Regions from separate parts of the Paenibacillus sp. FSL M7-0802 genome, predicted to be linked through region 3. Evidence: riboswitches for the same ligand, from Rfam matches in the RefSeq annotation. Region 3 holds a riboswitch; each other region holds the start of a gene.
What was found. A riboswitch is a leader RNA that binds a small molecule or an ion and turns the genes downstream of it on or off. The one in region 3 is predicted to bind cobalamin.
Positions count from the first base shown of each region.

Region 1: it holds a riboswitch for cobalamin, as region 3 does, so the genes downstream of both, cobJ (precorrin-3B C(17)-methyltransferase) here and MHB54_RS13930 (ABC transporter substrate-binding protein) in region 3, are expected to answer to the same signal.
Region 2: it holds a riboswitch for cobalamin, as region 3 does, so the genes downstream of both, metE (5-methyltetrahydropteroyltriglutamate--homocysteine S-methyltransferase) here and MHB54_RS13930 (ABC transporter substrate-binding protein) in region 3, are expected to answer to the same signal.

Region 1 is NZ_JBBOSD010000001.1:3,224,398-3,231,851, forward strand. Features, by position in the region: gene MHB54_RS14990 (spore germination protein) at 1-1,283, shown strand, start outside; gene MHB54_RS14995 (Ger(x)C family spore germination protein) at 1,283-2,500, shown strand; gene MHB54_RS15000 (hypothetical protein) at 2,493-2,717, shown strand; gene MHB54_RS15005 (GerAB/ArcD/ProY family transporter) at 2,761-3,915, shown strand; gene MHB54_RS15010 (uroporphyrinogen-III synthase) at 4,017-4,868, shown strand; gene MHB54_RS15015 (LOG family protein) at 5,075-5,629, shown strand; cobalamin riboswitch at 5,687-5,872, shown strand; gene cobJ (precorrin-3B C(17)-methyltransferase) at 6,184-7,454, shown strand, end outside.
Region 2 is NZ_JBBOSD010000001.1:3,195,854-3,203,307, reverse strand. Features, by position in the region: gene MHB54_RS14895 (anaerobic ribonucleoside triphosphate reductase) at 1-464, shown strand, start outside; gene nrdG (anaerobic ribonucleoside-triphosphate reductase activating protein) at 461-958, shown strand; cobalamin riboswitch at 1,135-1,330, shown strand; gene metE (5-methyltetrahydropteroyltriglutamate--homocysteine S-methyltransferase) at 1,491-3,809, shown strand; gene MHB54_RS14880 (DUF6985 domain-containing protein) at 3,897-4,430, opposite strand; gene MHB54_RS14875 (PadR family transcriptional regulator) at 4,813-5,142, shown strand; gene MHB54_RS14870 (DUF1700 domain-containing protein) at 5,135-5,686, shown strand; gene MHB54_RS14865 (DUF4097 family beta strand repeat-containing protein) at 5,691-6,542, shown strand; gene MHB54_RS14860 (3-ketoacyl-ACP reductase) at 6,663-7,382, shown strand.
Region 3 is NZ_JBBOSD010000001.1:2,984,537-2,991,990, reverse strand. Features, by position in the region: gene nikA (nickel ABC transporter substrate-binding protein) at 1-283, opposite strand, end outside; gene MHB54_RS13950 (ABC transporter ATP-binding protein) at 426-1,202, opposite strand; gene MHB54_RS13945 (ATP-binding cassette domain-containing protein) at 1,199-2,116, opposite strand; gene nikC (nickel transporter permease) at 2,116-2,931, opposite strand; gene nikB (nickel ABC transporter permease) at 2,946-3,875, opposite strand; gene MHB54_RS13930 (ABC transporter substrate-binding protein) at 3,891-5,471, opposite strand; cobalamin riboswitch at 5,689-5,892, opposite strand; gene MHB54_RS13925 (nucleobase:cation symporter-2 family protein) at 6,583-7,454, opposite strand, start outside.

The DNA.
Region 1 (7,454 bases), 240 kb from region 3:
AATTGGAGCCGCTGGATGAAACTCGTATCTCCATGTCCCAGACCAAAACGATGGACGAATGGAAGATGGTATCGGCAGCGATACTGGACGGCAATGCCGCCTTGTTTGTAGATGGCACGCCTCGTGCGTATATTTTTAGCGCCAAGGGGGGTGTCCGCCGTGGAGTGGAGGAACCGCAGACCGAATCGGTTATTCGTGGACCGCGTGAAGGATTCACAGAGACACTTCGCGTCAATACGGCACTGTTACGTTTCAAATTGAAAACCTCCAAGCTCAAGATGTACAGCATGACCATCGGAACAGAAACTCAAACGAGCGTCGTCCTTACTTATATTGAAGGGATCATAGATCCAAAACTGGTGGAGGATGTTAAAAAAAGGCTTAGCGATATTAAAATTGATGGTGTTCTGGAGACTGGATATATTGAGGAACTGATTGAAGATCACCCGTTTTCGCCGTTTCCGCAAATGGAATACACCGAACGCCCGGATACCGTCACTGCGCAATTATTGGAAGGACGTTTTGCTATTTTTGTAGACGGAACGCCCTTTGCCCTGATTGGGCCAGTCACGATGTGGCAGATGATGCAAGCGAGCGAAGACTATTACGAGCGCTTTTTTATCAGTAATATGGTGCGCTGGATTCGTTTTCTTTTTCTCATATTGGCTCTCTTTCTGCCTGCATTATATGTAGCGGTGACGACCTATCATCATGATATGCTGCCGACGACGCTTATTTTGAGTATTGCGGCAGCGCGTGAGTCTATCCCTTTCCCCGCTTTGGTGGAAGCACTAATGATGGAAATTTCCTTTGAAGCGTTACGAGAAGCGGGGATTCGTCTCCCCAAAACGGTCGGTCAGGCTGTCAGTATCCTTGGAGCGCTCGTCATCGGTCAGGCCTCTGTACAAGCAGGGATTGTATCGGCCCCGATGGTCATTATTGTGTCGCTCACAGGTATTGCGTCGTTTACCATCCCGCGTTTTAACTTTGCCATCACGGTTCGTCTGCTACGATTTCCAATTATGCTGATGGCGGGATTATTCGGATTGTTTGGGATCATTATTGCGACAACGCTGATTGCTACGCATCTAACCAAGCTAACATCGTTTGGTGTTCCTTATATGAGCGGATATAGCCCATACAAACATATGGATCAAAAGGATATCGTCGTTCGTGCGCCTTGGTGGAAAATGACTAAACGTCCTTCCTGGATTGGTAAAGACAACAACAAACGAGCGAAGGAAAAGATGAATGGATCGCCTACAACCGAGGAGGGATGGTGATGAAGCCCAAATCCGATGCACAACAAATACGTAAAGCGGCTGTGCTCTGTTGTCTGCTGCTTTGTTCTGTTCTTTTGGGAGGATGCTGGGATCGCCGTGAAGTGAACGATGTGGCCTTTGTGATGGGCACGGGTCTGGATAAAGAAGGCGATCAATACCGGGTAACGATGCAAATCGCTTTACCCGGACAACTTGGATCTTCGGGCAGTACAGGAGGAGGGGGAGGTACAAGTGGTACGAAATCCTACTACCTGGAGTCCAAAACAGGCCTAAGCTTCCGGGGAGCAAGCACCGAGGAACAGCGTGCGGTTTCGCGAACGCTGAATTACTCCCATCGACGGGTGCTGCTGTTCGGTGAGACGCTGGCGCGGGAAGGGATTAACAAAATGATGGATGTACTGGCGCGTATTCCGCAAAACCGTCTGTCTTCCCTGGTTGTTATTACGAAGGGATCAGCGATGGAAGTGCTTCAGGCAGATGCCCCGATTGAGCAATATCCGGCAGAAATGGTTCGTGAGCTCAACTATTCCTATATGAAAAAACCTCGTTCTGTTAAGCTGCTGATAAATTCCGTCCTGCTGGATGGTATTGACCCGGTGGTGCCGGTGATGTCTCTGGTGAAGAATGGCCCCTCTAATCTTAAAGACAAGAAGACAAATATTCAGGTCGATGGGCTAGCTGTATTTCGGAAAGACAGGTTAACAGGGATTATAGATAACCACCTCAGTCGATTCCTGCTTTTGGGTATGGAGCAAGCCAAGGAGACAGAAATATTTATCCACCCTCCCAAAGGTAGAGGCTACATATCTGTACACCTCATCGAAAATAATGTCCATATCAAGCCATATATTCGTGGGAACGATATTCGCATGACCGTTCATATGAACTGTAACGGGAATGTGAAGGAAAATGAGACGGATTTCGATATTTCCAACGAGGAAAATTTGAAGTGGCTGGAACAGCAGACAGCCGAGGAAATTAAGAGGGAGCTGGGAGAGGGTGTCAAGGTGATCCAGCAAAAATATCACTCAGACGTACTTGGTTTGGGCCGGGCTATTATTACGAGTCATCCGGATGAATGGGAACGGATTAAACCTCAATGGGATCAACTGTATCCCAAGGTGGAGGTCACTATAGATCCGGTCGTGCATATTGAAAATATCGGTGCGGTCACCAAACCATTCGGGGTCAAAAAGGAGCAAATCCAGAATGAATAAAGTATTTCTATTACCTTTATTGCTGGCTATGCTCTTCATGTATCTGATTGACCGCAAAAGTATTAGGGATGCGCCTGCCGTCAATCGCTGGATCTCACGCGTATTGTATGTCATTAGCATTGGTGTCTGGATTTACGGAACATCAACGAAGAGCACTGTTTATGTGGCTACATGGCTGGCCCGTTTTATTGACATGTGGCTCCCCCCTACGTTGTAAATCGTGTAATGGATGCCTGCGGGCAAAAGGAGGATGTACCTGCATGAGACAGTTCACAACCAGACAAATCGTGCTGCTTGGTGTATTGATGGAGGTCGCTATTACCCTTATACATGCTCCGGCGCAGGCAGCAGATTACGCGAATCAACATGCCTACTGGACATGTGTAATTGCAGCTATCGTGCTATGCTTGCCGATTTGGGCCATGTTGAGACTCAAGCGGCGTTTTCCTGATCAGGACCTGATGCAGGCCATGGTGAGCTCTCACCCTGTGCTAGGACGTATGCTGCTTGCAGTCTACCTTATTTTATTTCTGATCATTTTTGCACGGGATTTGAGAGTTATCACGGATTTGGTGGAGGTTGTACTTTTGCCGCTGACTCCGATTGTTGTCGTATCTCTTATTTTGCTTTTGACTCTGGCGTTTATGGCCAAAGGCGGAATAAGCACCATCGTGAATATGACCGAGATTTTTGTACCTTTGTTGATTCTGACGCTGCTGACCATGCCGCTTTTTTTCGGGCGTAATATGGATTTTTCGGTATTGAGACCCTATTTACATCCGGAAGTAGATGGAGTGATCAAGGGCAGTTGGCGCATGCTGGGATATATGGCCGATATCATGATGGTTCCCTTTGTGATTTCTGGGAAGAGCTATAATGGGCGTAGTGCGTGGTATGGGCATTTGCTCGGAACCGCATTTCTGACCATGCTGATGTTGCTGTCGGAGTTGGTTATTGGTGTTCCTATCTTGTCCCGGCTATTTTATCCATCCTATGAACTAGTGCGTCAATTGCAGCTAACGGACTTTCTGGATCGGTTCGACTTGTTCGTGGCCGCACTGACCGTACCGACCTTTCTTACGAAGATTGGGGTTGACCTGTACGTTACCAGTTTGGCAGTAAAGCGTATGTTTGCCCATGCATGGGGAAGTCTGATGGTTTGGCCCGTAGGTTTGTTGGGTTACGTCTGTTCGTTTATGCTGTTCTCCAACATCGTGCAAATTTATGATTTCAGCCGGGAGTGGACCGCGGTGATGATCATTTTTTTTGTTATCATGCCCTTGTTGCTATGGATGTTGCTCCGACCCAAATCTAAAGGGAGAGGCGGAGATGATAAGGCATCTAACGGAGAGCGGGATAGCAGTAGTCAGAAAGAAAGCCAGCATGGAGGCAGAACAGGACACGACCACTTATAAGATTACTGTATTTATCGGAAAAGTAATTCTTATTTGTCTTTTACCCCTCTGATTGTATACTTGGTAGAAAGAAATACGACTTCTACAAGGGAGGCAACAGAATGGCACAACGCATGGCAGGTAAGAGAGTCGCTCTTGCTGGTCCCCGTAAAGCAGAAGAAATGGCGCTGCTAGTTGTGAAGATGGGGGGTGAGCCAGTACAGCGCCCGGCCCAGGGCACCGTTTTTTTGGATGATATCGAGCTGCGCAACGCTGTTGTATCGTGGGTGAAGCACCCTCCGGACTGGTACATCTTCACGACAGGTATGGGGCTGGATGCCCTGTTTGATATGGCAGAGGATATGGGCGTGGCCGAACAGATCATGGAGTTGCTGCAATCTTCCAACATTGCAGCGCGGGGCTACAAGACGGTCAATGGACTCAAAAAGCGTGGCTTTACGCCAGCAGTACGAGACGAGGACGGAAGTTTGATCGGATTGACAGGAGCTTTCGCCCCATACGATCTGAAGGGGAAGGAAGTACTGTTGCAACTGCATGGCGATCCAGCTCCACGGTTGGTAAAGTGGCTGGACGAGCAGGAGGCAGTGACCCGCCAGGTACTTCCTTATAAGCATATCCCACCTGAGGAAGCAAAATTGCAGGCGTTACTGGAGGATGTTATCCATCGTAATGTTGATGCTGTTACGTTTACAAGTGGTCCGCAAATCCGATTTTTGGCCCAATATGCCAGAGAGCAAAATCGAATCGAGGAGTTACTGGAAGCTTTTCGTGAGGATGTGATTGCTGTATCCGTAGGGAAGGTGACTGCACAGTCCATTGTGGAAGAAGGGATTGACCGAGTCGTGTTTCCAACCGAAGAGCGCATGGGCGCGATGATGGTGGAGCTGGGTAAATATTTTGAACATAACGATTCGGTGCATGGCTGTGGTCTGAAGATCGTGAATGGTCATTGAAATGAGATAGAAATTATAAATGCAGTATGCTAAAAAATGAACTTATATTTTGGGATACAGAGTAAAATAAAGATAAGGGCCTACGAGGTCTTTATCTTTTTTTGTTGGACATGCATCGACAAAGATTTTTGTTATAGCGAAAATGTTTATCTAATATAATGAATAAGTTTCGATGCATGATACTTAGGACAGGAGCTGAGACGTTAATGAATTCTATTTGCGTATTTGCCGGGTCCAGACCTGGACATTCATCGGTATATGTTGAGGCTGCAGGCAAGCTGGGGGAAGCCATGGCTCGTCATCATATCCGTCTGATCTATGGTGGCTCTAGCAGGGGGCTGATGGGAGAGGTGGCGGATGGAATGCTGGCGGGTGACGGTCAGGTCACTGGCATTATGCCCACCCTATTATTTGATGCAGAGATCATTCATCGGGGAGTTACCGAATTTATTGAGGTAGCAAGCATGCATGAGCGTAAAGCGGCAATGAGCGAGATGGCCGATGCGTTTATCGCTCTTCCGGGTGGCTTGGGAACCTTCGAGGAGCTATTCGAGGTATTGTGCTGGGCGCAAATCGGGATTCATCGCAAGCCCATTGGGCTGTTGAATGTGAATGGATATTTTGACCCGTTAGTAGAAATGGTGCGTCATAGCGTGCAAGAAGGGTTTACCGGGGCCGAGCACCCAGCGTTATTAAGTATCTCTGCGGACCCGGACGAATTGCTACATATGTTAAAAAATAAAGCAGAGAACTTGAAATAAAGCGTTTTTCGTGCTTGCACAACTGATTGAGGCAAGGTTATGATAAGACCCATAATCAAATAGCGGACAGACAAGGTGCCTTTGCGGTTGAGCAAAGGGTAACAGGGAATCGGGTGCAAATCCCGAGCGGTCCCGCCACTGTAAGGAAGAGGATTTTTTAAAATGGTCACTCGTGAAAAACGGGGAAGACGAAAGAATCCGTTGATGCCAAGCCAGGAGACCTACCTTGATCTGTATGCACCGTTAACCTTCGTGGAGAGGATGGGTGTACGAAATCAGGAAATCAGGCACACGTTGCTTTTTCCATGTTGGCTAGAGGTTTGCGTGGATATGAACGTGCAGCAGCGTTTGAAGCGTAAACAGTCAGATGGAAAACAACGGCAGGCTGGAGGAAGACAAATAGTGTCTTCTTACGCTGTTTGTTCGTCTGATGAGAGATGCGTACATAGAAACCCCATCCGGGCAGGATGGGGTTTTTTTGAGTTACACGATGTGCATAAATCATTGAAATAGATAGCATAGCTGCCCTGAAAAGGATGAATAGGAGGAGCACGATGAGCCCATTAGGAAAATTGCTGGTGATTGGATTTGGACCAGGAGATATGGAACATATCACAAAACGGGCGCTGGATGCGCTGGCCGAAAGTGAGGTCATTATCGGCTACAATACCTACGTTGATTTGATCCGTCCGTTGTTGAACGGACAGGAGATTGTACGCACAGGAATGACAGAGGAAGTGAGCCGTGCACAGGAGGCGGTTCGCCAAGCAGAGATGGGCAAGAAGGTAGCTGTCATTTCCAGTGGAGATGCGGGAGTCTATGGTATGGCAGGGCTGGTGTATGAGGTGCTGATGCAAAAAGGCTGGCGACGCGAGGACGGGGTTGAGGTAGAAGTCGTACCGGGGATCTCGGCTATTCAGTCCTGTGCATCACTGTTGGGGGCGCCAGTTATGCATGATGCGTGCACGATCAGTCTGAGTGATCATCTGACCCCATGGGAAACGATTGTGAAGCGCGTAGAAGCAGCGGCTTCGGCCGATTTTGTGATTGCATTATACAACCCGCGCAGTGGTCGGCGTACCCGCCAGATTGTGGAGACGCAGTCCATTTTGCTGCGTTACCGCGATCCGCAAACTCCAGTCGGGTTGGTGAAAAGTGCTTATCGTGAACGTCAGCAAGTTATTGTAACGACGCTGGAAGATATGCTGAACCATGACATTGGGATGCTGACGACTGTAATCATCGGCAATTCCTCGACGACAGTGTATGACGGCTTGATCGTGACTCCGCGCGGATATCAGCGCAAATACACATTAGATGCGACCGAGCAGGCACTCAAGCCGCACCAGCGTCTCCGCACGGAAGCGGAGCCGTGGTCGCTGGGCGCACAAGAGGATACACCGCAGGCAAGCGCAGCCCCGACTACGCCCGCTGGACCCTCCGCGAGCGGCGCTGCGGTTGCGACGCAGGCACGCCCGCAAGCGATGGCTGCCGTGCAGGCAACGAATGCTGTGCAAACCGGCGCAGCCCCAGCATCGCTGGCGGCAGAGGCACTAAGCCGCCTCGCTGTCGGCGGCAAGCTGCCTGGCGCAGCCAACGCTCGCTGGAGCGGGCAAGCGCCTACCGCCGAGAGTACCGCCGGAACGTCAGCGGTGGCCGGAGCGGGGGCTACGGCTGGAATGGCGACAGGCGGCTTTGGCAAGCCTGCGCTGTTTGAGGTGGGCGTTTCCCCGGGTGTGGGAAACAAGAAGTTCACCGCTCGTCAGATGGCGCTGCTCGCCGAGGTAGCGGGTGATGACGGCGAGCTGGAATACACGCCAGATCA
Region 2 (7,454 bases), 210 kb from region 3:
GCAAGTTCACATTGCTGGATCAACGTGATTTCGGGATTATCCCTGAGGTAAATGATCGAGAATATTACACGAATTCTTTTCATATTCCCGTGTATTATACGCTCCCGGCTGCTCGTAAAATCAGCTTGGAAGCTCCGTTCCATAACCTCTGCAACGCTGGTGCGATTTCATACATCGAGCTGGATGGTAACGCGCGGAATAACCCGGATGCGTTTCTTAAAATTGTTCAGTACGCGCTGCATCAGAACATCGGCTATTTCTCTATCAACCACCCGGTGGATCGTTGTACGGAATGTGGTTATGAAGGGATTATCGGGACAAGCTGCCCCCAATGCGGCACAGATGAGGAGCATACACACTTTCAGCGCTTACGTCGGGTAACCGGATATCTGACAGGAGATTATACCGTTCGCTTTAATGCTGCAAAACAGGCAGAAGTTCGAGACCGGGTGAAACATAAGTGAATTTGTGTGGCTACATTCCGGAATCTCTGAACGAAGGATACGGCCTGCGCACTGTCGTGTTTATTAGCGGTTGCCGTCATGCCTGTCCCGGATGCTTTAATCCAGCGTCGTGGAGCTTCCGTGCAGGTGAGCCATTTACACCCCAACGACAACAGGAAGTCATTCGTGACATCATGGATAATCCGTTGTTGGACGGACTGACTCTCTGCGGGGGAGATCCGTTTTTCTCAGCAGCAGAATGCTCGCAATTTGTGCGTGACTTCCGCGAGGCCTGTCCCGACCGAACCGTGTGGGCTTATACTGGCTTTGTCTATGAAGATTTACTCACAGATCAGGAGCGACAGGAGCTAGCGCTTTTGTGCGATGTGATTGTGGATGGTCGTTTTGTAGAACAGCAAAAGGACCTGACCCTTCCCTTCCGGGGCAGTCGCAACCAGCGTCTGGTAGATGTAAAAGCCAGTATTCAGGCAGGCTATACCGTTTCATTGGCTTAACGCGAAGTTTACCCGGCAAGATGCTATATATCTAAGACAAGTCCCCATCATGGGTAAGGCTTGTCTTTTTTTCATATAGCTAACTGTTTCCATTGGAGTTTCTATTGCGCATCCTGTAAGTTTCACTTATGATGGTGAACAAGTATACGAGTGCATAATTATTCGTCATACCTTAACCGCATAGCTTGGAGATAGGTGTCTGTTCTATTCAGATCAGGCTTAAAAGGGAAGCCGGTGCAAATCCGGCACGGTCCCGCCACTGTAAACGGGGAACTTTCAGCTGTTCATATATCCACTGGTCCACAGACCGGGAAGGAATGCTGAGAGTCATGATCCGTAAGTCAGGAGACCTGCCTATTTTAACAACATCGCAAGTACCTACGGAAGATAGGGAGGTGTTAAGAGCAGTCGCCGTATTTTTGATTTTTTAATCACGGAGGCATTCTTTCCCCTACTTATTTTTAACTCTGGGGGAAGAATGCCTTTTTTGGTACGTAAAAATAAAACAGCTACCCACTAGGAGGAAAAGTACATGTCCATTATTGAATGGCCTGAATTGTCCGGCTTGATTAGCAGTAATCTGGGATATCCGCGTATCGGCGAAAACCGGGAATGGAAGAAAGCACTGGAACGCTTCTGGAACGGCAGCATTAACGAAAGCGAACTGCAGACGGAGATGAAAAGATTACGGTTGGAGCATCTGAGCAAGCAGCGTGACAAGGGGATTGATCGCATTCCTGTCGGAGACTTCTCCTATTACGATCACATGCTGGATACATCTGTAATGTTCGGTCTGGTACCCGAACGGTTCAACCATCGTCCCGCAGGTCCGGTTCCTCTGTCCGTGTATTTTGGGATCGCTCGTGGACAGAAGGGAGCAACCGCCAGTGAAATGACCAAATGGATGAATACCAATTATCACTACATCGTTCCTGAATTGGCAAACGCAGTCCCGGTGTTCACTGAAAATAAACCCTTACAGGCTTATCGTGAAGCAAAACAAGAGCTAGGCATTGATGGGAAACCGGTCCTCATCGGCCCCTATTCATTCGTTACCTTATCCAAAGGCTATGATCGTAAGGATTTGGCCGCCATCGTACGAAGCTTCCTGCCACTGTACACCCGTATCCTGTCTGAACTAGCGGCAGAAGGCGTTCAGTGGGTCCAAATCGATGAACCTGTCCTGACCACCTCATTCCCGGCAGAGGATTTGGACATTATTCAGGAAGTCTATGAAGCTTTGACTCAAGCTGCGCCCTCCTTGAATATAATGCTGCAAACCTACTTTGGCAGCCTGGACCATTATGAGCGTCTGTCCGCACTTCCGGTACAGGGATTGGGTCTTGATTTTGTGTATGATGATGGCGAAAATCTTCAGCATATATTGCAGCATGGCTTCCCTAAAGGAAAAACGCTGGGCGCTGGGGTTATTGACGGGCGCAATATATGGCGAAGCGACCTGAACGCTGTGGCTGCCCTGCTGGGTCAGTTAGCAGAACAAACCACTGCCGCACAGCTTATCGTACAGCCATCATGCAGTCTGCTGCATGTGCCAGTCAGTCTGGAGGCAGAGCACAAGCTGGACAAGGAGCTGGTGCAAGCGCTGGCCTTTGCCGATGAAAAGCTGGAGGAAATCGCCGTCCTGACGGCTGCACTTGGCAAACACGATCCTTCCGCACTCGCCAAGCTTGAGCAAAGTGCGGATGCGGTAGCCCGTTTCAACAGTTCAGCGGCACGCGTACAGACAGCTGCCGATCTGGCCGACCTGTTGGCAAAAGAGCCTCTGTCACGCAGCGTTCCTTTCGCCGAGCGTCGTGAGATTCAGCAAAATAAGCTGAAGTTGCCTCCACTGCCTACGACGACCATTGGTAGCTTCCCGCAAACCGCCGAGATCCGCAAGGCCCGCCTGCACTATCGCAAAGGAGAATGGTCAGCCGAGCAATACCGGGCGTTCATCCAACAGCAAATTAAGGAATGGATTGATATTCAAGAGGACATTGGCATTGACGTGCTTGTTCATGGAGAATTTGAGCGGACCGATATGGTTGAATTTTTTGGCGAAAAGCTGAACGGCTTTGCTTTTACGCAAAACGGATGGGTGCAGTCCTACGGCTCCCGCTGTGTTAAACCGCCGATTATATACGGAGACGTTTCCTTCGATCAGCCCATGACCGTGGAAGAAACGGCATTCGCCCAATCGTTAACTTCCAAGCCTGTTAAGGGAATGCTTACAGGCCCTGTGACCATTTTGAACTGGTCTTTTGAACGTAACGATATTCCTCGTAGTCAAGTTGCTTTACAGTTGGCTCTGGCATTACGGGCAGAGGTAGAGGCACTGGAACAAGCGGGCATCGGCATGATTCAGGTCGATGAGCCTGCAATTCGTGAAGGGCTTCCACTGAAAAAAGAACAACAGCAAGCCTATCTGGACTGGGCGGTTCAAGCCTTCCTTGTGACCACGGCCACCGTTGAACCTGCGACCCAAATCCATACGCACATGTGCTATTCCGAATTTCAGCATATGATTCAGTCCATCTCCGATATGGATGCCGACGTCATATCTATTGAAACTTCGCGAAGTCACGGAGAACTGATTGTCAGCTTTGAAGATCAGGTATACGACAAGGGCATCGGTCTGGGCGTGTACGATATCCACAGTCCGCGCATCCCCGATGTATCTGAAATGCTAAGCATGATCCAGCGTGCTCTGCGCGTACTGCCATCAGATTTGTTCTGGGTTAATCCGGACTGTGGTCTGAAAACCCGCACCAAGGAGGAATCTATCGCCGCCTTGCGACTAATGGTACAAGCGGCTCAAGCAGCCCGGGCTGCATTGGCTGTATCCAACTAATCTTTTTATCGTATCGAATCGCACCATCATTTCACCATATCCTATTCCCCTTTCCGGCCCTTTTTGGTAAAAGCCGGGAAGGGGGATTTATTCTAGGTCATATAATGTATAAACGCCTTGAATATGCTCCATTTTCATCTGCTTCATATGTACGCCTAAGCCATGTTCTTGATCCCAGGAGCAACTAAAATTCAAATACAGTTCATCCTTTGCCGATGAGTCGGAAATCAGTATAGACACAAGCTGTATTCGATCCAGCAATTGTTCCGGCCGCTCCACATAAGGCGCATATTCATCTGGGTCCTCTCCCCATATACTGTAAGCATTCCGGTACTTTTCCACTATGCCAGCATAATGATGGTGTATGGACTCCAACACTTGAGGATGAATAGCTGACGAATATTCCATATACTGCTCCCATGTGTTTTTTTGCAACTGTGTAGGTTCTTCTATAGTCTGTGCCTGTTCTTCGGAGTCAGCCCCCACGATAAATTCGACTTCTACTTCCGAGGGCTGCCCGCAAAAATTAAGATGTACTACACCACGCAGAACAATCTCCTCAGATACATCCCAAGACTCATCATCCTGTTCCAGTTCCATATACCAATTTTTCCAATCCACCCTTTACCCACCTCTTCATAAAAAGTAATATTTAACCCTATTGAATACTTTACAATCTATCATTTTAATGAATGAAATTAAAGTAGCATCCTATTTGTGCTTCCAGCCATATTTCGAGTAATTTCCAAATAAAAATACTTTTTTCTACAACATTCGCTACTCAATAAAGCCTCCAAGGAAGGAATTCTGCCCATTTTGGCACAAATATTTTATTATTAAAAATTTAGTACCTTGCATTAATCAGTACATGATGTTAAATTATACCTGACTACTGTTCTATAATTAGTACCTGTGACAAATTATGCACAAACACACGTTTCTTTCCCTTATTCCGAACGACACCTATGAATTATTGATAACATCCAGGAAGGGAGCACCGCTCGTGAATGTGAACATCCAATTCAAAAAAGGGGTACTGGAACTGTGCGTTCTAGTTCTAATTGGACGCAAAGACCGTTATGGCTACGAGTTGGCGCAAGCCGTCTCCCGTCATATTGAAGTAGCCGAGGGAGCCCTATATCCACTGCTTCGCCGTCTAGTATCAGAAGGATACTGCACAACGTATTTACAGGAATCGACCGAGGGGCCTCCTCGCAAATATTATCGGCTGACCGATACTGGCAGTCATTATACAAGAATACTTACGCGGGAATGGAATGATTTTGTCCATAATGTCGCAAGCCTACTGGAGGAAGGAAATTCCGATGAATAGAAAACAGTTTCTTACAGAGGTGGAACAGCGTCTTTCTCCTCTCCCTGCAGAGGTACGCAATGAGCTGCTTAGTGATTTGAGCCAGCATTTTGACTACGGGTTGGTTAATGGCAAAAGCGAAAGTGAGATTGCCAATGAGCTGGGTAACCCGGAGGATATTGCCCGAGAAGCGTTGGATGATCCCAATGCAGCCTGGAACGATTCTCCTCCGCTTCGTCAGGGAAGCTTCGCACGCAATCTTTTTACTTTCTTAGGGCTGCTGTTTCTCAATTTGCTAATCTCCATCCCGATTATGGCTACCCTATGGGCAGTATGGGCTTCATTGGCCGTGGTATCGGTCAGCTTCATTGCAGCCCCCCTTCTCGCCGTTACTGATTATGCACTAAACAGCACCTTTTACCCGGCCAAATTCTTTTTCTCTATCACGTTGACGGGTATAGGTCTATTGCTGCTGCCTGGAGTACGTTATCTCCTACTCCTTATGGTCAAGGGCACAGTACGATACTGGAAATGGAATCAGACTACCCTGAGGGGAGCTTACTAACAACATGAATAAAAAGTGGTTTATTGCAGCAGGTCTGTGCATTGTCATCGGCGCAGCCGGAATGGTGGCCTACGGTGCCCCATGGAGTCAACAAGTCATGAAGGAAACAACTGCGATTAACAAAAAATGGACGTTTACACGTGGTCAGCTACAGAAGCTGAAAGTGGACAGTTCTGATGATGTCTCTATTTTGTTTGCTCCTGGCTCTGGCGACCAAGGTACGATACGCATTAGCGGAGAAGTTCAGACAAAAGTAGCCGACCAGATTCATAATGCCCAAATTGAGAACGGTAAGCTTACGATTCAATCGGAGCCGGCCCCTTCCTTGTCATTCCTTTCGATCACCCCTGATGTGGATCAAACGATTACCGTAGAGATGCCCTCCGGCGAAACACTAACTGACCTACAGATAGATGCACATTCAGGGAATGTAAAACTTCAAGATGCCTCCGTGCAGAATACTTCCATCACCGCTACTTCAGGCACTGCCGAGATTACAAACCTCCAAAGTACCCACCTGATCGCAAATTTAACATCCGGCAATTTTACAGCCAGTCAGCTTGCAGCAGATATGGAGTTGAAGCTTACTTCTGGCGATGTTACCATCCGCGATTATAGCGGTAATGGCCTTATTTCCCTAACCTCAGGGGAGACAAATATTACGCAACGTGCCGTAGCCAACTTGGAAGTGAATGCTGATTCTGGTGACGTGAAGATTAAACAAGCTCCCGATTTTAAAGGTGTTTATAATGTCCACTCTGACTCTGGGAGTATAGATACTCCCGAATCTGTTCCCGGTAGTGTGAACGTGATAAAGGCAGAAACCACCTCAGGGGATATTAATATTTCCAAATAGGAGACCTCTAGATGAATACCTCATCAGAGGCGAAGTTTGGTTCAATGAGTTTAACCTTGTATAATGTAACCATGTGCTCACATGCACAACCACGTTATGGAGTGAAAAGGAGGAGACTGGATGGAACTTAAGAATAAAACAGCCATTATTACAGGAGCCAGCAAAGGAATCGGTAAAGCAATTGCCGAAACTTTAGCTAAGGAAGGCGTCAACCTGGGATTAATCTCACGAACATTGACTGACCTGCAAAAGCTGCAGGATTCGCTGGGGAGTACATACGGTGTGAAAGTGGTGAGTGCTGTTGCAGATATATCGGATCGCGCACAGGCCGCTGCCGCTGTAGCTTCACTGGAACATGAGCTGGGCGCTGTCGATATTTTGATCAATAATGCAGGCATTGCTACCTTTGGCACAGTCGCAGATATGGACCCCGAAGAGTGGGAACGTATTATTCGCGTAAACCTGATGGGAACCTATTATGTCACACATGCTGTTCTTCCAAGCATGCTGGCACAAAAGAGCGGGAACATTATTAATATTTCCTCGACGGCAGGAGAACGAGGTTTTGCAACAGGCTCGGCATATTGCGCATCCAAGTTTGCTTTGATGGGCTTCACGGAAGCACTGATGCAGGAAGTTCGCAAATCTAACATTCGCGTCACCGCGCTGACTCCAAGCACTGTCAATACAGAACTGGCGGCAAATGCAGGATTGCCTATTGGTGATGAAGATCGCATGCTTCAACCGCAAGATTTGGCCGATCTGACATTAGCCGCATTGAAACTGCCTCCACGGGTTCAATTAAAAGTAGCCGGTATTTGGACAACCAACCCACAGTAATTCGACACGACATCTTAGATTCATTGGCTGTACAATGCTCCGGCAGACGTAATTGTTCGTCATGCCGGAGCT
Region 3 (7,454 bases):
TCCAGGATTCAGCCAAAGCAGGCTCCAGCTTGCCTTCTTGCTTGTAGCTGACTAACGGCTCATAGACCATGGATTGTGCAAAAAGTTGGGAAGGATTGTATACGTGAGGATTCATCGTACCAATGTCACGCGGCCACGATAGCGTGATCGACTTTTCATTGGCAGCTCCGTCAGTAGAGGTGGATGCAGGGGTGTTTTCCTGCTTCGCGCAGCCCAAAACAACGGATAATAAGAGGAGCGCCACCAACATAAGGGTGGCAGTCTTGCGGTGTCGAACGGACATCAATGTATTTCCCCTTTTCTATATATGTGATAATGATTATCATAATCATATTTAGAATAGGTACCACGTTCTATTTTGTCAACAATATTCGACAAGCAATCCTCTTATTTATTTTAAATTTGTATAATATTAAATTTATGGCTTAATTCTCCAACGCTTGAAACAGAGTACGCGTGTACTCATGCTGTAACAAGTCTTCATCCCATTCCTTAAAGATTTCCACGATCTCCCCCTGAACCATGACGGCAACTCGATCACAAAACTGGCGAGTAGATTGGAGATCGTGAGTGATGAATAGGTAGGACAACTGACGTTCCATCTGCATTCTTTTGAGCATGTCCAGTACAGAAGACTGCGTTGTCGTATCCAGATTGGCGATCGATTCATCGAACAAGATAATATCCGGCTCCACCGCCAACGCTCGGGCAATACATACCCGCTGTTTTTGCCCGCCACTCAGCTGTGCTGGGTATTTTTCCAGACTGTCAGCCTCCAATCCTACCGATTCCAATAGGGACAGACAAATATCCAGCGCCTGCGCTTTTCGCTCAGGAAAATAGTTGTGGATCGGCTCCATTAAAATATCTCGAATGGTCATATGAGGATGCAATGAGGAGGACGAATCCTGTGCAACCAACTGGATTCGCTTGTACAGCTGAACGTCCTTCATCTTTTCGAAGTGTATAGGCTGATGATCCAGCCAAATCTCCCCTGAGGTCAACGACTCCAACCCTAGAATACATTGTGCCAGCGTGCTTTTGCCACTTCCACTTTCCCCCACCAGTCCAAGACATTCACCCTGTCGTAACTCCAGACTCACCTTCTTCACGGCCCGCTCGCTATCTTGCGTGCTGAACCAGCCTTTTCTCCGTTTGCGGACAGGGTATGCTTTGGTCACATTCTTCAATTCCAGCATCACTGGTGCATCCTTCCTTCCGGGCTCATCTCCAACACTCGATCTGCTATGCGGCTCATACCTTGGCGATCATGTGAAATCAACAATATGGTGAGATCAAAGTCTTCTCTCAATTGTTGCAACAATGCCAAAACCTTGTCGCGGTTGATAACATCCAACGCCGTAGTAGGCTCGTCGGCAATAAAGAGGCTCGGACCTGAGCTTAACATTGCAGCCAGCAGCACCCTTTGACACATGCCTCCGCTTAGTTCAAAAGGATATGACGACAAAATATGCTCAGGATCTGCAAACCCAACCTTGCGGAGCAGAGAGCGCAAATAGGCCTCCCGCACTGGAGTAGCGCCTCCTCTGGCTATCTCCGTGGCACGACTCAGCATCTGCCGCATCCGTGACAGCACGCCCAGTGGGTGGACTTGCTTCGGTGCAGTGTGGGATGGGGCTGCATCAGCGTGCCCCGGCTCCATCTGGTCGTGCGGCATCCAACGCCGCCCGTACAGTCTAAGCGTATCCATCAGCTGGGCGCGGACAGTCCGGATCGGATTCAACCCGCTCAGCGATTGTTGAATGAGCAGGGCAATATCCTCTCGGCGCAGCCTTTGCCAGCGCCGTTCCTGGAACGGGAGAATGTCTTCCCCGTTATAGTAGATACGCCCTTGCGTAACACCGATACCTGGCTCCAGCATGCCTGCGATTGCGTGTGCGGTCAGACTCTTGCCGCATCCGCTCGGTCCGGTCAGGGCCACAATCTCCCCTGAATATATGGAAAAGCTCACATCCCGCAGCAGTGGTTTGCTCCCACTTCCGCTTGCTCCTACGCCTGTGCGGCAGATTTCCAAATGTTCCACGTGTAACAACGGTTTTCGCCCTGCCACTTGTTCTATCGTATCCTTGCCCCCAAGGGCTATTTGATCTCCCACTATTTGGCCGCCCCCTTTTCCGAAAAGCGGTCGCCCAAAAGCTGGCAGGCAAGTACGAATAGCATAATCGCCAAGCCCGGGAAAATCATGACATGCGGAGCCACCTGAAAATATGAGGTTGCATCATGCAGCATCACGCCCCACTCTGGCTTGGGCGGCTGTACACCCAGTCCAAGAAAGGATAGCCCCGCGATCATCAGCACCACGCGTCCGATATCCCATACCGCATAAACCAACAACTGCGGCAACGTTTGTGGCAATACATAACGTCTCAGTATACGTACGTGTGAATTGCCGGATAAACGGGCATACCGAACGTAGTCCTCCTGACAGGCTTTTTGAACCAGACTACGGATATACCGGACATAGCCCGCCCACCGTACCGCAATAATCGCAAGGGTCATGTTAACAAAACCCGGGCCCAAAATGCCCACAATTGCCACCGTTAAAATAATATCAGGAAAAGCCAATACGCCATCGATTCCCCGCATGATCAGCTGATCTACACGTCCACGCACATAACCAATGAGCAACCCTATAGGCAGACTAAAGCACAGCGTAGCTACAGTAATTGCACATGCGATTAGCACGCTCGTCCGTATCCCGTAAATTAGCCGTGACAGCACATCCCGACCCAGATGATCCGTACCGAAAGGATATTTCCGACTGGGTGGTGCCAGACGGTTCAAAAGATCCACTTGAAGAGGATCATGAGGAGCGACCCATGGAGCCAATAACCCAAGCAGCACGATCAGACCAAAAAGTACGCCTCCTGCCAGCAAGCTCCCTTGAAAGGAAAGCCGTATCTTTTTCATTTTCAGCTTCCCCCTTAACGCAAACGTAGCCTCGGATCTATCGCCGTCTGGACCAAATCCACCAAACACTGAACACCTACTATTAAAAATACGGCAAAAATAACATACCCCTGAATCACCGGATAATCTCGCTGGGTAATCGCATCTATAAAATACTTACCTAACCCCGGCCATGAAAAAATGGTCTCGACGATGACATTACCTGCCAGCATAAATGATAGATTTGTACCTAGCAGTGTAATCATAGGCAGAACCGCATGCTTAAATATCTCAAAAAACAGGATATGCATACGTGAAAAGCCTCGAGCCTTCGCTGCTTTCACAAAATTCCGGTCACCCAGCTCCAGCATTTGAGCGCGCAGTACACGGGCTTGCACCGCTCCCAAACCTGCGCCAAGAGTCAGCGCTGGGAGCACTAGATGTGTCCAGTCCTCCCTTCCCATGGATGGGAGCCAGCCCAAGCGAACGGAGAATAGATAGATCAACAGAAAACCAAGCCAAAAAGAGGGAATCGACGATCCCAGCAGGGCAAACAGCCTGCCCAGACGATCCAGTGGGCCGCTGATTTTTAGCGAGGCAGCCAGTCCCAGCCCCAGCGTAAGCACCGTCATGACGGCAAAGCCCGCAGCAGCTAGCTCCACAGTAGCAGGCAGTCTGTTCCATAGTTCGGCTAGCACGGATTCCTTGGATACATACGAGGTGCCCCAATGCCCCGTGAACACATCTCGCAGCCAGTTCACATATTGAATATGAAGCGGCTCGTTTAAGCCCAGTTCCTGCCGTAGCGTCGTCAACGCCTCCTCAGAGGCAGGGACATTATGCGCGGTGAGCAAAATAGTAGCAGGGTCACCAGGAGCGAGCCGCATCAGTACAAAAGTCAGCGTGGATACAACGAATACAATGATGAGCAGCTGCGCCACACGTTCCAGTATAAAACGAATCATAGGATACGCAGCTCGTTATTCCGTAATATCAGATTGCGCTGTAATGTAGTAATACTCGATCGGATGGGGTGTAAAACCCTCCACCCCTTTTTTCACACCAAACACATTATCAGGATGCACAATGAACGACTGTGGCAAATCCGCATTGATGATATCCAGCGCTTGTAGTGTCACAGCATTACGCTGCGCTGTATCCTTCGCCAGCTTCAAGCTGTTAAGAATACTCTCTAGCGGTTTGGAACTATACCGGCTTACATTGGCTTCGCTTTTCGAAGAATAAAACATGTCCATAAAATATTGCGGCTCTCCTGTATGAGCAGTAAGCATGCTGTACATTGCAAAATCCCAATCGTTTTTGGTCAACGCCTCGTCGATATTTTCCACCTTGCGAATCTTGACCTGGATTCCCTCTTTCAGCAATTGGCTTTGGATGACCTCAGCCATAACGGAGAGCTCTGGACGCTGAGGGAAAGTCAGCAGTGTAACCTCGAACGGCTTGCCTTGCTTAGTCCATGTCCCTTGGGCGTCTTTCTGCCACCCATCCTTCGTCAACAGCTGCTCTGCCGTTCCGTTCAGCGCTTTACGCTCAACTTTACCGAAGGGAAGAATGCTCGGGAACGGACTGCTTGCTTCCGTACCGAAGCCCCTCATGACGGCGCTCACAATCGATGCGCGTGGAATCAGGCTGTCCACCACCTTACGGTTCGCCGCATCCTTGAATACTGGCGATTCCATATTGTACACGATCATATGGGTGCGCAAGGAGGGAGCCGACAGCACTTGTAGCTTGTCGTTCTTTTTCAGTACCTCTGCGTTATCAACCGGAATATCCGTCGCCACGTCCACCTCGCCGGATTGCAGCGCCATCAGGCGCGAATTCCCATCCGTAATGAACTTCATCGTCGCTTCAGCCAGTCGTGCCTTCTCGCCCCAATATCCGTCATAACGCTCTACGACCAACGATTGGTCTTTGTTGAACGCTTTGATTTTAAAGGCGCCTGTCATCGCTGGGTAGCTCTGCTCATCTTTCATCGATGCCACATCCAGTACAATCGTCGATGGATCAGCTAGATTGGACACCAGCGCCGCGTTCGGCTGGTTTGTCGTGATTTTCAAAGCCAGCGGGCCGCTTACATCAATGGACTTCACATTCAGTAAATCCTTCGCCAGATGGCTTTTCTCGATAGAGCGCAGCAAAGACGCTTTTACACCTGCTGCATCCATACTCTTTCCATCATGAAAAGTGACTTTATCCTGCAAGCTGAACGTCCAAACTGTAGGACTATCCTGCTTCCACTCCTTTGCCAGCCAAGCCACAGGCTCCAGCTTTTCATTCAAACGTACCAGTGTCTCACCTGCACCGGATCGCATCACATCCCAGCTATTATCTCCGTGCGGGTCAACGCCTGACGGTTTCCATGTATACGCCATTATCAGCTTTTTACCTGTCGCTGTTTGTTGTGCTGACGCGTTTTCACCCTTGCCGGAGCTATCCGACGTCTTATTGCTGGTACATCCCGAAAGAGCCATAACTGCCAGAAATAGCATCACCCCTGTACATATCAACCATGAACGCCTGCTACGATTGCTAATCATTCAAAGAATCCCCCTCTATCTTGTAAAATCATATAAACCTAACGCAAAACGCGAAAAAAGCATTCCGGACCACTTGATCAGCAGTCAGAAATGCTTTCATTATAAAATGTCAAAACTCACCTCGAAGCCAACTCCAAAAACATAGAAGGGATCAGATCGGTTTCAGACATTCCGTATGCAGCACGCCTAACCACCTCCCCAGCATCCCGTGGGTCTGACAGTGATGTCAAAACAGGCAGGTCTCCTGACTCCAGGCGCATCTTTCAGGCCTTCCCGGTTCTTCACAGTTCCAGTGGCTGTTCTGAAAGCTCCAGCAGTATCCTGCTGATGCCTGTATACAGTGGCGGGTCCGTGTCGGAATCTACCGAACTTCCCTTTTAAGTGAACACGCTCAACAACCATCTACATGGTCTCAACAAAACCTCGTACATAGAGTCGTCCGGCTCACACCTGTTTTCTTCCTTTATTTCTTTCCATTACGATCTTATTTTGTTGTCACAGGCTTGTCAATAAATGCTGCACAATAATTTAAATTTGAACGATGTAGCGAGAATGAAGGTGATGTCTATTCATTGCGTGCACGAAATGAACGTGCTAAAATTAGGTATATAGATAATCATCGTGTCCGTATACTAAAAAGAGTCTTCGCCGCGCCAACGGCAAAGACTCTTAGGACTTGAAAGGCTGTGGATCACCACCACGGCGCGCTGCACAACTAAATGTTAATGCAAACGAAACCCACCGTTAGGCGCCTAACCTAATTACGCGGTGGGTTTTCGCTTGTTCCGAAATTTCCGACGTAGCCAGCGATAAAGTTTACGAATACTAAACACCAGGCTTAGTAAAGTAACCATCCAACGCAACACATCGTAGCACGACACAAGGTTGACCATCGGCTTCACCCCCTTTCGGGAAGCTACACCGTGGTCCGAAAACATCCACCACTATTCAAAATCCATAAGGTAAATTATACCACGGCCTCGCCCACTACTCTAGCAAATTCCTCTAGTAAATAAATCAACTTAAGAGTTAACTTTAGCGCCACTGCACAGTCGGACAGGGTCAATATCTATATGTCCCCAGACGGCAAGGGTTTATTTATTCCTAATCATCAAACCTTCTGTGGAACCTCCTGAACCGTCACGCTTTTGACCGATTCGCCCTGTTTTCTTGTCAAAACGATGTTCAAGACAATCGCTGTAATCGAACCCGAAACGATGCCATTTTGCAACAGCATTTTAGCAAAGCTCGGCAGCTGGTCGAACATTTGCGGCAGAACGGCAGAGCCTAGGCCCACGGCAATGCTGCATGCTGCGATCAGCAGATTGCTTTCTTTCCGTAGATCCACTTCTGACAAAATAGACATGCCTGATGCAGCGACCGAGCCGAACATGACGATCATCGCCCCGCCCAGCACAGCGTTAGGAATCACTGTCGTTAAGGCAGCCAGCTTAGGAAGCAAACCAAGAACAACCATGATACCGCCCGCAGCAAAAATAACGTTCCGCGATTTGACGCGTGTGAGTGAAATCAGACCAACATTTTGCGAGAAAGCTGTATAAGGAAACGCGTTAAAAATACCCCCAAGCATAATCGCAAGTCCTTCGGAACGCAGACCATTGACGATCTGCTTCTGCTCCACCTTCTGATCAATTGCTTTGCCTACTGCCAAATAAACGCCTGTAGACTCAACCATACTGACAATATTGACGATAATCATCGTACAAACTGCCATAATGCTAAACTCAGGCTTACCAAAATAAAACGGCTGTGCAACACTCACCCATGAAGCCTCCGCCACGGGAGCAAAATGCACCATTCCCATTCCATAAGCAACCACTGTGCCCACGAACAACCCAATAAGCACGGAAATCGAGCGCAAAAAGCCTTTTGCCAACCGATTCACAAGCAGAATAACCAGTAGTGTGACTAAGGCCAACAGTAAATTACGTGGCTGTCCAAAGTCCGAACTGCCCTGACCCC